DNA from 2 places in the Methylocystis sp. S23 genome. Region 2 is predicted to be linked to the other one. Evidence: riboswitches for the same ligand, from Rfam matches in the RefSeq annotation. Region 2 holds a riboswitch; the other holds the start of a gene.
The links. A riboswitch is a leader RNA that binds a small molecule or an ion and turns the genes downstream of it on or off. The one in region 2 is predicted to bind fluoride.

Region 1 (7,033 bases), 1.0 Mb from region 2:
GCCCCAGCGCGGCGCGGGCGCGCTGCGCGTCGAGCCGCACGAGCGCGTCGCCCTTCTTCACGAGCTGCGTTTCTTCCGCCAAAACTTGCGCGACGACGCCGGTCGCGTCGGACTGCACGGGAATGACGTTGCCGGTGACGAAGGCGTTGTCGGTCGTCACCCAGTCGCGGTCAAAAGCGACATAGCGGAACGTTTCCGCCAGCGCGCCGACGGCGACGCCGACCGCGAGAAGCTTGAGCAGGAAGTTCCGCCGCGCGCGAATGCTCTTGCGCGAGAGCGTCGGAGTGGCCGCTTTCGGCGCCTCTATTGTCGCTTCGTCGCTCAAGACTAGCCTCCTCCAAGCGATTGGACGGCGTTGACGACCGGGTTGATCGGATCCGTCTCTGGAGCGGGCCTCGGCGCATCGGCCGCGGGACCGGCGTCATAGCCGCCGCCAAGCGCCTGAAAGAGATCGACGGCCGCGATAAGCCTGTCGCCTTCCAGACCGCGCTGGATGAAAATCGCGTCGAGCAGGTCGGCATATTCCTGCACGACTTCGCGGCGGTCCCGCAAGCCGTCGCGCAGACGCGCGCGCGCGAGCTCCAGCTCCGCCTTGCGCGCTTTGATGAAGCGCGACTGGGATTCGAACTCGCTCTTATAGCGTTTGAGATTGGCCAGAGCGTCGGCCGTCTGCTGCGCGGCGGCGAGCAGAGTTTCGTTGTAGACGTCAACCGCCTGGTCATAATCGGCGCGCTGCGCTTCGAGATTGCCGGTGAGCCGGCCGCCCTGGAAAATCGGCAGATGCAGGCCGGGCGCGACATTGTAGACCATGGCGCCGGGATTGAAGAGATAGCCCCCGAGCTTTGAAAATTGCGTCGAGGTGACGGAGGCCTCGAGCCCCGCCGAGACCGAGAGGTCGATCGAGGGCAGGAACATGGTCTTGGCGGCATGAATGCGGTCCGCCCAGGCCTCCGCGCGGCGCAGCGCCGCCATCAGATCGGGGCGATGCGCGAGAAGCTCGATGGGCAAGCGCTTCGGCAAGGCGGGCTGCGCGGGCGCCACGGATTTCTTGCCCGCGAAGAGGCTGCGGGCGTAGTCCGGCCCTTCGCCCATGAGCCGGGCCAGAGCGTTTTCCTGGATGGCGATGGCGGCCGCGAGCGAGGCTTCGCGCCGCGTGGCGGTTTCTTCGTTGGTGCGCGCAATCTGGACGATATCCAGCGCTTCCAGGCCGGTATTGTACCGCGTTTCCGCGAGCGCCCGCAGCTCGCGCCGCAGCTTCGTGAGCTCTTTCGCCAGCTTGAGTTGCTCGGCGAGGATGGAGCCGCGCAGATAGGCCCGCGCGACGCCCGTCGTCAGCAGCAGGCGAGTCTGCTCCAATTCGCCTTCCTGGGCCAGCGCGTCGCCGATCGCCGCGTCGAGCAATGCGCGGTTCTTTCCCCAGAAGTCCAGCTCCCATTTCGCGGAGATGGGATTGAGGAAGGCCGCCGATTTTTCGAGGCCCGCCTGTTTCGGATTGAGTCCCGCCGCGACGCCGTGCTCGGCGTAGCGATACTGCTTGTAGGAGAAGTCGGTCTCGACATAAGGCGTCAGACGCGAGCTCGCAATATCGATCCCGGCCTCGGCCTCTTTCAGCGTGTCGGCGGCCTTTCTGAGGTTCTGATTGTCCTCGAGCGCCTTCTCGACGATTCGGTCGAGCTCCGCGCTATGAAAGGCGCGCCACCATTGCTGGCCGGGCCAGCCTTTTTCGCCGCTGACGCTTCGGACGCCGGAAGCCGCGATGGTGCGGCTCATCGACGGCGCTTCGATGAATTGCGCGCGCTCCTCCTGCGCCGTCGGCATGCAGCCCGAGAGAAAGAGGGAGAAACCCGCTATAGCGGCGCGACGATCGAACCCCTCAAAATCGACATCAGCGCGGAAATGACCGCTACGACGCATACGACTCCCCTTTTTGCGAATCCTCGCGGGCAGGAGTCATCAGCCTCTTCGGCGGTTTCGGGGAACTCCATCCCCCTTTTTCTGTCGGGCAATTTTACCGAAAGCCTATCCCAAGGCAAGGCGTTGTTGGTCAATTGGCCGTCGTCCACAGCTAATCGCGCTTTCCCCCTGGCGCAATCGCAGCGAGCGACGGGAAATCGCGAGAACCAAACGAGGACGCGCGATAAGAACAGGATATTCGCGCCGAGCGGGAGGGCTCACGGCGAGAACGGCGTGGCTTGGGAACGTTGGAGCGCGCGTCAACTTAGCCATCCACGGAGCTCGCGGGGATGAGGGCGCGCTTTATCGGAGCGCTTCTTCCAACGTCTCCAGAAAGGCGTCGCCAAATTGCGCGAGCTTGCGCTCGCCGACGCCATGCACGGAGAGCATCTCGTCCAGTGTCGCGGGACGCTTTTCCGCCATGTCGATCAGCGTGCGGTCGGCGAAGATGACATAGGCGGGCACGCCCTCCTCCTGAGCGAGTTCGCGCCGCTTGCGCTTGAGCGCCGCAAGGATGCGGTCCGTCGCTTCGTCGAGATTGGCCGAGGCCTTCTCTCGCCGCTCGAGGCGCGCCAGCGGATCGCTACGCAGCATGATCGTCTCACGCCCGAAGAGAATGTCTTCACCTTTCGCCGTCAGCGCAAAACCTCCATGTTCGGCGCTCGCTGTCTGCAAGGCGCCGGCGGCGAAGAGCTGGCGCAGGATCGAGGCCCATTCCTGTTTCGAATGTTCCTTGCCGACGCCGAAGGTCTTGATCGCGTCGTGCCCGTGGCGGCGCACCGCGTCGGTCATCTCGCCGCGCAGCACGTCGGCGAGGTAGTTCGCGCCGAAGCGCTGGCCGGTGCGATAGACGGCCGAGAGCGCCTTTTGCGCGGGGATGAGGCCGTCAAAGACCGCGACCTTGCCTTGGCAGACGTCGCAACGCCCGCAGGGCGGCGCCTCCTCGGCGAAATAGGCGAGCAGCGTCTGGCGGCGGCATTGCGGCGTCTCGCAGAGCATGGCGAGCGCCGAGAAGCGGTCATGCTCGACGCGCCGGCGCGCCTCGCTCACCTCCTTGGAGTCGATCTGCCTTCGGCGGAAAGCCATGTCGTCGAGGCCGTACAGCGTCAGCGTGTCGGCGGGCAGCCCGTCGCGTCCGGCGCGGCCGATCTCCTGATAGTAGCTCTCGACGGAGGAGGGCATGTCCGCATGCGCGACAAAGCGCACGTCCGGCTTGTTGACGCCCATGCCGAAGGCGATGGTCGCGACGGCGACGACGCCGTCCTCCCGCAGGAAGCGATCCTGGTTGCGGTTGCGCGTCTCCTGGTCGAGGCCCGCATGGTAGGGCAGCGCATCGCGGCCCTGACCGACGAAATAGGCGGCGAGGTCTTCCGTGCGTTGCCGCGACGAGCAGTAGACGATGCCGCTCTCGCCCTTGTGCCGTTCGAGAAAGCGCGACAATTGCCGGCGCGGCTGATCCTTCAGCGCGAAATTGAGCGCAATGTTCGGCCGGTCGAAACTGTGCAGGAAGAGCTTGGGCGGCGAGGGGAACAGGCGCTTCGCAATGTCCTCGCGCGTCGCGGCGTCCGCGGTGGCGGTGAGGCCGATCACCTGAATATTCCCCAGCGCCTCCGCCGCGCGGCCGATCTCGCGATATTCGGGGCGGAAATCGTGCCCCCATTCCGAAACGCAATGCGCCTCGTCGATGGCGAGGCGACGCGGCCGCGCGCGGCGCAGATCGGCGATGAGGCCGTCCATCATCAGGCGTTCGGGCGAGACATAGAGCAGCCGCAGAGCGCCGTCGCGCATCGCGCGGCGGGCTTCGTCATTCTCCTCTGCGCCGTTCACGGAGTTGAGGGTCGCCGCGGAAACCCCCAAGGCCCGCATCTGCTTCACCTGATCGCGCATCAGCGCGATGAGCGGCGAGACCACGACGGTGAGCGCGCCCTCCATGATGGCGGGGAGCTGGTAGCACATGGATTTGCCGCTGCCCGTCGGCATGATCGCGAGCACCGGCCCGCCGTCGAGCGCGGCCGCGACGATCTCCGCCTGGCCGGGGCGGAAATCGTCATAGCCGAAAACGGATTTGAGCAGCGCGCGGGCTTGCGGGGGAAGGTTGGGCATGGCTGCGCAATAGCACAGGCGAGGGTCGCCGGGCCATGCCTCCGCCCGTCATTGCCAGCCGCAGGCGAAGCAATCCAGAGCCACGCCGCGGTCCTAGATTGCTTCGTCGGCTTCGCCTCTTCGCAATGACGCTCGCGGCCCCGGATTGCCTCGCCCGTCATTGCGAGCGAAGCGAAGCAATCCAGAGCGCCATCGCGGCTCTGGATCGCTTCATCGGCTCCGCCTCCCCGTGACATTCCCTGGAACGATCTCATCCCGCGCAAGTTCAGCACAGAGGCGCGCGCTCGGGCGTGTGGGGCTTTTGCCGCGTCGGACCGAAACGGGAGCATTCCGCATGAAAGCGCTCACCTATAACGGCAAAGGCGACATTCGCTGCGAAAACGTCCCCGATCCGGCGATCGAAGATCCGCGCGACGTGGTGATCAAGGTCACGGCCTGCGCAATTTGCGGCTCCGACCTTCACATTTATGACGGCGTCATTCCGCAGATGCGGCGCGGCGACGTCCTCGGCCACGAAACCATGGGCGAGGTCGTGGAGGTCGGTTCGGCGGTGAAGAAGCTGAAGGTCGGCGACCGCGTCGTCGTGCCCTTCACGATCTCGTGCGGCGAATGCTATTTCTGCCAGCGCGGCTTTTATTCCGCCTGCGAACGCACCAATCCCGACCATGCAAAGGCCGAGACGCTCTGGGGCCATTCGCCCGCGGGGCTCTTCGGCTATTCGCATCTCCTCGGCGGCTATCGCGGCGGACAGGCCGAATATCTGCGCGTGCCCCATGCGGATGTCGGTCCCATCAAGATCCCCGATTCGCTCGCCGACGATCAGGCGCTCTTTCTTTCCGATATTTTCCCGACCGGCTACATGGCCGCGGAGTTCTGCGACATCAAAGGCGGCGAGACCATCGCCATCTGGGGCTGCGGGCCGGTCGGGCAATTCGCGATTCGCAGCGCCTTCTTGCTCGGCGCCGAGCGCGTCATCGCCATCGATCACGTGCCGGAGCGCCTTGCGCTCGCGGAGATGGCGGGCGCGGAGACGCTCGACTTCCACAAGGTCGACGTCTATGAGGCGATCAACAGCATGACGAAGGGGCGCGGCGCCGACGCCTGCATCGACGCGGTCGGGACGGAGCCCGACCCGACGGGAAGCATCGACTCCTTCATCGACCGCGTGAAGGTCGCGGCGTTCCTCGGCACCGACCAGCCGCATGTGCTGCGCCAGGCGGTCCAATGCTGCCGCAATTTCGGAACCGTCTCCATCGTCGGCGTCTATGGCGGCTTTGTCGACAAATTCCCGATGGGCTCGGCCATTAATCGCGGGCTCACCTTCCGCATGGCGCAGACGCCCGTGCAGCGCTATCTGCCGCGCCTGCTCGAGCGCATCGAGAAGGGCGACATCGATCCGTCCTTCGTTGTCACGCATCGCGGCGCGCTGGAGGAGGGGCCGGAGCTTTACAAGACCTTCCGCAACCGCAAGGATGGCTGCGTCAAGGTGATGCTGCAGCCGTGAGGGGCTTTGTCACTCGCCGAACGGCAATCTCGGGCGGCGAGGCGGCCCATACCTCCCCGTAAAGAAGGCCGTCATGGCCGGGCTGGTCCCGGCCATCCATGACGGCGCGCAAGAGCGAAAAGAAAAAACCGTTCCGTTTCACGCGAGCATTTTATGCGCGATCCACCCGATCAGCAGCGCGACGAGCGTGGTGAAGACCGACATGCCGGCCCAGACGGAAAGGCCGGTGATGGGGCCGGCTTCCCTGAAGGTGTTGCGCAGGCTGGCGTTGAGGATGATCCAAGGCGCCGCGACCCCGGCGATGATCGCATACCAGTGCCAGTCCATTCGTCACCTCCGTCTCTCGATGCGCCCCGGCGTCACATGCAGCATTTCCGCGCGGCCTTCCAGCGACGCGAACAGCAGCGGGTCCGCGCCCGTCATCCATATCTGCCCGCCCAACGTTTCAAGTTCTTGAAACAGAGCCTCGCGCCGTTTCGGATCGAAATGCGCGGCGACTTCGTCGAGCAGAAGCAGCGGCGCTTTTCCGGTCATCTCCCCGACAAGGCGGGCGTGGGCGAGCGTCAGCCCCATTAGCAGCGCTTTCTGCTCGCCCGTCGAGCAGTCGCGCGCGGCTTCGTCCTTCGGGCCGTGGCGCACGGCGAGGTCGCTCGTCTGCGGGCCGGCGAGCGTGCGGCCGGCGGCGGCGTCGCGGCGTCGCGTCCGGCTCAGCGTCTCTCGGAAACGCTCCTCCACGGCGAGCGCCGGCGCCTCGGCGAGCATATTCTCGATTTCGCCCTCGATTGAAATCTCCGCCCATGGAAAGACGCTCTCGCTCGCGACGATGAGCGACGCCAGACGAGAGACGGTCTCGCGCCGCGCCGCCGCGACGGCGACGCCAAGCGCCGCGATCTCATGCTCGGCGGCGTCGAGCCAGCGCCGGTCGGAGACGCCCTCCTCGAGGAGGCGGTTGCGGTTGCGTAAAGCGCGCTCGAGCTTGTTGACGCGCGCCCCATGGTCCGCGTCGACTCCAAGCGCGAGGCGGTCGAGAAAGCGGCGGCGATCGCCCGCCGGCCCGTTGAAAAGCCCGTCCATCGCGGGCGTGAGCCACAAGACGCGCAGATGGTCGGCGAAGGCGCGGGCGGAGGCGACCGGCGCGCGCTCGATGCGGAACTGGCGCTCGCCTTCGGGCGTGAGCCCGTGGCCGAGCTGCGCCGTCGCGCCGTCGCTTTCTAGCTCGATGGAAACCGCGAAGCCGCCCGCGCCGTCGCGCCGCGCGCATTCGCCGAGCTCGGCGCGCCGCAAGCCGCGGCCGGGCGAGAAAAGCGAGAGCGCCTCCAGCACATTGGTCTTTCCGGCTCCGTTTTCGCCCGTGAGCGCGACGAGCCGCGCGCCGATCCCGCAACGGGCCGACGCATAGGATCGATAGTCGGAAAGCGACAGGCGCCCCACGAGCGGCGCGGGCTGGCTCATTGCGGCGACAGATAGGTCATT
Region 2 (7,033 bases):
CAGGGCCTCGCCGGGACGCAGCTCATCCGCGCGGCGGAGGAGCTCGCCATGCTGCGCACCGCCTTCGGCGCCTATGGCATCACCTGGCAGGCGGTGGTGCAGTTCCGGAGCGCGCCGGCGCACCAGCTCGAGATGGCGGATCATTTCGGCGGAAGGTCCTATCCCTCGCTCGACGTGATGGGCCAGCTCTTCAGCAAGCTGCAGGATCTCGGCATGACCGAGAATGTGGCGCGCGCGCAAATGGCGCGGTTGATGCGCCAGCAGGCGCTGCTGCTCGGCCTCGACGACGCCTTCTATTTCGGGGCCGTGGTCTTCCTCCTGCTCGCCGCGGCGGTATGGCTCGCGCGGCCGTCGCCGCCGGCGAAGACGCCGAAACCCAAGCCGACGCTGATCGAGCTCGAAGCCGAGGAGCTGATGGAGCAGCCCTGAGCGCCGCGTTCAATTCGCTGTCCGCGGCGCGCCTTTCCCGGATTGCTCTCGCTCGCAAGGCCTACGAGCGCACGTCGCTCGTCTCCAGCGCTTTCTCCACTTGCGCCGCATGCGCCTGCGGCGTCTCGGCCTCGTCCTTCGGCAGGAGATGGCGCGGCAGGAAATATGTATTGGCGACGAGCGTCGGCGCGACGGCCGTGCCGATAATGGCGGCGACGAGCGTCGAATATTGCGACTGGTCGATAATGCCGTTGGAAAGGCCGAAGAGCGCCGAGATGGTGCCGAAGGTCAGGCCCGACGCCATCAGCAGCGTCGTATACATCGCGTCCTTGTGCGGCGCGTTGAAGCCGCGCGCCACCGGATAGACGCTCGCGACCTTGCTGGCGATCTCGACCAGAAGGAACACGATGACGCCGACGGGCGCCGCGAGCACGGCGGGCAGCGACACGAAATAGCCGGCGCGGATGAAATAGAAGGGCGTGAGCAGGCCGATGGCGATGGTGCGCAGGCGCCGGATCAGCGCGGCGTCGCGGCCCACGCTTCCCGCGAGCGCCATGCCGACGAGATAGGCGGGCAGGACGGCTTCGCTTCCCGCCCAGGTCGCGAGCGCGCCCAGGCCCATGAGCGCGAAGAGCAGGAATTTCGCTTCGAATTCCGAAGGGCGGCCGCCGAATCGCGCAAAGGCGAGCGGCGTGATCTTCGGGAAATAGACGAAGGCCGCGCCGAGCGCGACGGCGAGGAGCAGCGTCTTGAAGGTGAAGGGCGCGAAGACGAGGCCGAGCGTCACCACTGTGCCGAGATCGGTGATGAAACAGGCGGCGAGGATCGTCTTGCCGTAATCCGTGCGGTTGAAGCCATATTCCATCATCACCGTGTAGACGACGGCGACGGAAGTGGCGGCGAGCGCGATGCCGGCGAGGAGCGCGGGCGAGGATTCCCAGCCGAGCAGATAATGCGCCGCCGCCCAGCAGGCGACGGCCGGAATGAGGAAGCTCGCGCCGCCGATCGCGGCGGCTTCCTTCCATTGGCGCTTGAAGACGTCCGGATCGAGCTCGGCGCCGGCGAGGAAGGTGAGGAGAATGGCGCCGATCCCGGCGAGCGTCTTCACCCAGGGCGCCTGGACGTCGAATATCCAGGCATAGCCGACGAGGCCGAGAACGGCCTGCGCGCTGAGGCCCACCAATATTTCGACAAGCGCGGTGGACAGGCGAAAGCGATTTGCGAGGAGGCTTGCGATAAGCGCCAGGCCGAACACCAGCGCCGCTTGCGCCCAGATCGAGGTCATCTCACGGCCCTCCGCGCGAAGGCCAGGCAGGCCGTCCGTCCGGCGGCAAATGCGCGAGACGCCAGCCTCGACGTCGTTTTCTCAAAGGAAAGCGTTTTCATGCAGACTCCCGCCGTGCAGAGACAAGCAGGAGTCATCAGCCCCGAGGGCGGTTACATGGCGGAACCCCATCGCCGTTCCCATCTAAGCAAGCGGAAACGGGGCTTGTCAACGGGGGCGTGAGAGTCGGCCTGGAGAGTCGGCTTCAAGCGGCGGCGCGAAGGGCGGCAATCCTCGCCTGGTCCTCGGCCCGCCGGGAATGTCGGCCCCGCGCCATCATTTCGCGCCCAGCAGCTCCACGTCGAAGATGAGCCAGCTATTCGCCGGAATGGCGGCGCCCATGGCGCGCGCGCCATAGCCCAGCTCCGGCGGGATGATCAGCGTGCGCCTGCCGCCGACCTTCATGGTCTCGACGCCCTCGTCCCAGCCCTTGATCACCTGGCCCATGCCGAGCGGAAATTCGAAGGGTTCGCCGCGATCCCTGGAGCTGTCGAATTTCTTGCCCTTGGCGCCGTTCACATAGAGCCAGCCCGTGTAATGCACCTTGACCGTCTGGCCGACCTTCGGCGACGCGCCCGTTCCGGGCTTCACGTCGATATATTTCAGGCCGCTCGCGGTCAGCGTCGTCTCCGGCTCGGCGCGGACCGCCGCAGGGGCGAGCGCGAGGCCCGTCAGGCCCGCGAAAATCGCGGCGGAAAGCGTCTTCGAGATGTTGCGCATGCCGTTTCCTCCTATATCACGCTGCGATTGGGCCGCGCGATCGACTCCAAAGTTGAGAGCGCGCGTCTCGCGAAAAACCGGTTCCCGCTTTTTCGCCGCGCGCTCTAAGGGGTTCTTGTCGTTCAGGCCAGAATGCCGCTGTCGCGCGCGAGCTGCAGCAGATCCTTCAGCGGACGCGCGCCGACATGCGAGATGATCTCGGCGGCCGCGAGCGCGCCGAGCGCGGCGCTTTTCTCATGCGGCAGGCCCCTGGTGTAGCCGGTCAGGAACCCCGCCGCGAAGAGATCGCCGGCGCCGGTCGTGTCGACGACCTCCTCGACCGGAAAGGCGGGAGCGGAAATCAGCGTCTCGCCATTTGCGACGATGCAGCCTTTCTCGGAGCGCGTCACGACGCCAAGCAGATCCTTCTCCGCGCGCAGCGCGGCGACGGCCGTGTCGAAATCGGCGGTTTCGTAGAGCGCGTGCAATTCGCTCTCATTGGCGAAGAGAATGTCGACGACGCGGTCGCGGATGAGCGACAGGAACTCAGCGCGATAGCGGCCGACGCAGAAGGAATCGGAGAGGGTCAGCGCCACCTTGCGGCCCTTGGCGCGGGAGACCTTGGCGGCGCGCAGAAAGGCCTGCTTGGCGCCCGGCGGGTCCCACAGATAGCCCTCCATATAAAGAACCTTGGCGTCGGCGACCTGGCTCTCGTCTATGTCCGTCGGCTGCAAGGCCTGGCAGGCGCCGAGATAGGTGTTCATCGTGCGCTGGCCGTCCGGCGTCACGAAGATCAGGCAGCGCGCGGTCGCCGCGCCGTCATCGGCGGCGGGCGTGTCGAAAGCGACGCCCGCCTTGCGGATGTCATGGCTGAATTCGCGGCCCGCCTCGTCGTCCTTCACCTTGCCGACGAAGCCGGCCTTGGCGCCGAGACTCGCAATCCCCGCCATCGTGTTGGCGGCGGAGCCGCCGGAAATGACGGTCGTCGGCCCCATCAGCTCATAGAGCTCGTCGGCGCGCGCCTCGTCGACGAGCGCCATGGAGCCCTTGATGAGGCCGGCGGCGACGAGAGCGTCGTCCTCGGCGCGGGAAATGGTGTCGACAATGGCGTTGCCGATGCCGAGAACATCGAGAGAGGTCATGGGACGATCCGGGTCGGGCGCTGGGCGCGAAATGCAAAACCGGCCGATCCGCGGGGAACCGGCCGGTGCGCTGTTTAGCATCGCGCGGCGGGCGCGCCTAGTCAGTCGATCATATAGCGGAAGCCCACGCGAACCTGCTGGCTGATCAGGTTTCTGGAGAACTGATTGCCGAATCTGTCGAAGCCGTCGATCTTGCCGAGATTGGCGTAGCGATAGCCCACATCGATCTTCCAATGGTTGTCGATGTCATAGGCGACGCCGCCCATGAAGGCGTAGGCGAACCGCAGGAAGGTGCCCTCGCGCCGATTGTCCCAATTCTCCATATAAACTGCGCCGTTTCTCGGATCCGTCCAGGTGACGCCCGCATAAGGCACGCCATTGCCCATGAACCAGTTCATCTGTGCGCGTTGATAGAGCACGTTCACGCCGAGGCCGGCGCCGACATAGGGCGTGAAGCCCCACCAGTTTCCGAGGTCCAGATAGGCGTTGGCGAGGACCAGCATCGATTCTGTGCGATTTTGCACGCGGGGTATGCAGCGCGCGGTCGTAAATATTAAATTTGTTGGGTCCGCCGGATCCAGTACGGCGCCTGTCCTGCAGGGCAAGACTGTGTTCAATGTGGCGTTCTTGTTATAGAGGCTCTCATAGTCCACCGTGACGTCGCCGCGTAGCCAGCTATTGAATTTGTAGCCGCCGCCAAGGCCGATGGTCCAATTGTTCGGGAAGCTGTTCGAGAGTGCAACGCCGCTAATCTCCGACGGCGAAAGATGTGTGGCGCCCACGTCGCCGCGCAGATACCAGTTCGAGCCCCATTCGACCGGGCCTTCCTCGACCAGCGGCGGCGCCTCGATGGCGGGGAAGTCCGCGGCTTGCGTCGCGGGCGCGAAGAGCGCGCCGAGGAGCGCGGTGACGATCGTCGCGCGGGCGCGCAAAGTGGAGCGAACCATTGCATTCTTCCTTGCTCGGGCGCCGGCCGGGCGCGAGGGCGCGGCGCGGGAATGAAGGAAGAATGAGGGATTATGCTTAATGCGCGCTTAATGCGCGGACATGGTTTCCATTTTCCTGAGATCAATCGGAAAAAGGCTTTCGGCGCATTTCTCGCGGAGCGCGCCGGCCTCCGCCGTCATTGCGAGCGAAGCGAAGCTATCCAGAGCCTGCCATCGCCGCTCTGGATTGCTTCGTCGGCTTCGCCTCCTCGCAAGGACGGCGTGTCTGTTAGAACTTGATCGCTGACAGCACGATCTCGATCATGAGCACGTAAAGCGTCGCCGTCACGAAGGCGGGAATCGGCCGCAGCGAAACATGACGCAAGAGGAAAGCGTACATGAACGCGATCCAGACGATGATCGGAAAGAGCAGGAATCGCGCGAGACGATCGGTCGGCAGCGGCGGCGGCAAGGCGACGCCGACGATGATGTGCAGGATGATATAGGCGAGGGCCGCGACCGCGCCCATCGCCGCCATGGCGGTGAGCGTCTTCAGGAATTTCTGTTCCTGCTTCAGGTAGCGCAGCAGATAGAAGGTCGCGCCGTAGAGCGTCGCCGCGCTGGCGACGCCGTAGAAGATGCTGACCGGAAGCGACTTGGAGAAATATTGCGCGCCGGCCTGCAGCACGACATAGGCCGCGAGCGCGCCCTTCATGAGCTGCTCCGACTCGGGGAGCGAGAGCTGCGACGCCTCGAGATTCAGCATCTTCAGGAAGGTCTTGGGCGTCGGATCGTTGACGAACGGAATGTTGAGCCCCATGAACGTTTGATCCCCCGGTGGGCGGCGGCGCGAAGCGGGCCGCGAAACAAGCGAAAAGCCGCCTGGTCCGGGGATGACGGCAGATTCCGGACCGCGCGACTGATTGTCGCTTCTCTAACACGCTTTGGCGCTTCCCGGAAAGCCGGGACCGCCGGCTTGTTGCGGCGCAATACGAGATCAGGGCAGGCGCGTGAGCCAGTCTTCCCGCGCGACGACGTCGACGATGCGCCGCGTCGCCTGCGCCCAGGAGACGCCGAGCGCGCGGGACGGATCGGCGGCGGCCTCGCCTCGCAGGACGGACCGAACCGCCTCCGCGAGCGCCTCCGCGTCATTGACCCTGAAATAGACCGCGCCGTCGCGCCCGACCTCGCGGAAGACGGGGATGTCGCTGCAAATCACGGTCCGCCCGCGCCGGGCCGCCTCGACGATCGGCAGGCCGAAACCTTCGGCGTAGGAGGGCAGGATCAGGGCGCGGGCGTGGTCGTAGAGATAGGAGAGCTCGCCGTCGTCCACATCGTCGAACCAGAAGAGGCGCGCGCCGAATTCGGCGTGATTCCGGATCTGCGCGACAATCGCCTCCTCGAACCAGCCGCGCCGGCCGACGATCGCGAGGCGCGCCTCGATCCCCTGCCTCCACAGCGCGTCGAAAGCGGCGAGCGCGACGCGGTGCCCCTTGCGCGGCTCGATCGTGCCGACCATCAGAAAGACCGGCGCGCCGCCGCCGACCGCGCCCGCGATTTTCTCGCGCGGCGCCTGCGCCGCCGGCGCGGCGAGATCGGCGCCGCAATGGAACCAGCCGATCTTCAATCCCGGCCGATGCGGCAGGCCGCTCGCGGCGACGCAATCCGCAAGCTCCTCCGCGACCGTGCGGGAGATGGCGAGGAACGCGTCGCTTTCGACAAGCGCCTTGCGCAGCCAGGCGCGATAGCGCGGCACGGTCGCCTCGTGGCAGGCGTGCGGATAGAGCTCGGGGATGAGATCGAAAATGCAGGTGACGATCTCGCCGCCCTGCGCGCGGATGCGATCGAAAACGGGGGCGAGCGTCTCGAAGGCGTTCCAACTGTCCGAGAGCGTCAGGAAACGGTCGCCGGGCTCAATCGCGACTTCCGCGTCCGGGCCCGTCTCGCCGCCCCCGAGCGCGGCGATGAAGGCGTTGGCCGTATAGAGTCCGCCCGCCTCGCAGCGGACGGCGAAGACGGGGACGTCGAAGACGGCGCCCGAATGGCAGGCGCGGACGACTTCCTTCACCACGCGCTGAATGCCCGTGCCAGCGTCGCGCTTCACCGTGCCCGTGACGTCGATGAGCAGCCGTTTGGCGGGCAGCGCTCGCGCGGCGACGAGAGGCGCCGGCGCGGCGGCGGGCGGCGGAGCCTCCTTCGGCCGGGGCCGGAAACGCGCCGCGATCGCCGCGCCGGCGTCGGCGAGGCGCTGCTCGATCGGCCGCAGGAAATTGTAGAAATGGCCGGAGACCGAATAGGTCAGCCGGTAGCGCTCATGAGTGAGATGCAGAAGCTCGGCGCGCAGATAATCGAGCTGGAATTCAAGAAGCCTTATGCGTTCGGCGTCCCGGGACGATGAATCGCCGCCGCTCATGCGCGGCCGCTCGCAAATTCCGTCCGCCACTCGTCGAGCAGCGCCTCCAGCATGTCGCTTTGCGAAAAACGCGGCGTCCAGCCCGTCGCCGCGCGGAGCT

Region 1: it holds a riboswitch for fluoride, as region 2 does, so the genes downstream of both, ACV7JP_RS00940 (efflux transporter outer membrane subunit) here and ACV7JP_RS06270 (cation:proton antiporter) in region 2, are expected to answer to the same signal.

What each region holds. Positions count from the first base shown of each region.
Region 1 covers NZ_CM134185.1:190,296-197,328, reverse strand. Annotated here, with positions in the region: gene ACV7JP_RS00945 (HlyD family efflux transporter periplasmic adaptor subunit) at 1-325, opposite strand, end outside; gene ACV7JP_RS00940 (efflux transporter outer membrane subunit) at 328-1,914, opposite strand; fluoride riboswitch at 1,938-1,998, opposite strand; gene recQ (DNA helicase RecQ) at 2,257-4,056, opposite strand; gene ACV7JP_RS00930 (zinc-dependent alcohol dehydrogenase) at 4,391-5,560, shown strand; gene ACV7JP_RS00925 (hypothetical protein) at 5,699-5,887, opposite strand; gene recF (DNA replication/repair protein RecF) at 5,891-7,012, opposite strand; gene ACV7JP_RS00915 (DUF3124 domain-containing protein) at 7,029-7,033, opposite strand, start outside.
Region 2 covers NZ_CM134185.1:1,225,625-1,232,657, reverse strand. Annotated here, with positions in the region: gene ACV7JP_RS06275 (MFS transporter) at 1-429, shown strand, start outside; gene ACV7JP_RS06270 (cation:proton antiporter) at 491-1,714, opposite strand; fluoride riboswitch at 1,835-1,898, opposite strand; gene ACV7JP_RS06265 (FKBP-type peptidyl-prolyl cis-trans isomerase) at 2,030-2,473, opposite strand; gene ACV7JP_RS06260 (adenosine kinase) at 2,596-3,594, opposite strand; gene ACV7JP_RS06255 (outer membrane protein) at 3,696-4,541, opposite strand; gene ACV7JP_RS06250 (hypothetical protein) at 4,810-5,340, opposite strand; gene ACV7JP_RS06245 (glycosyltransferase family 4 protein) at 5,518-6,933, opposite strand; gene ACV7JP_RS06240 (NAD-dependent epimerase/dehydratase family protein) at 6,930-7,033, opposite strand, start outside.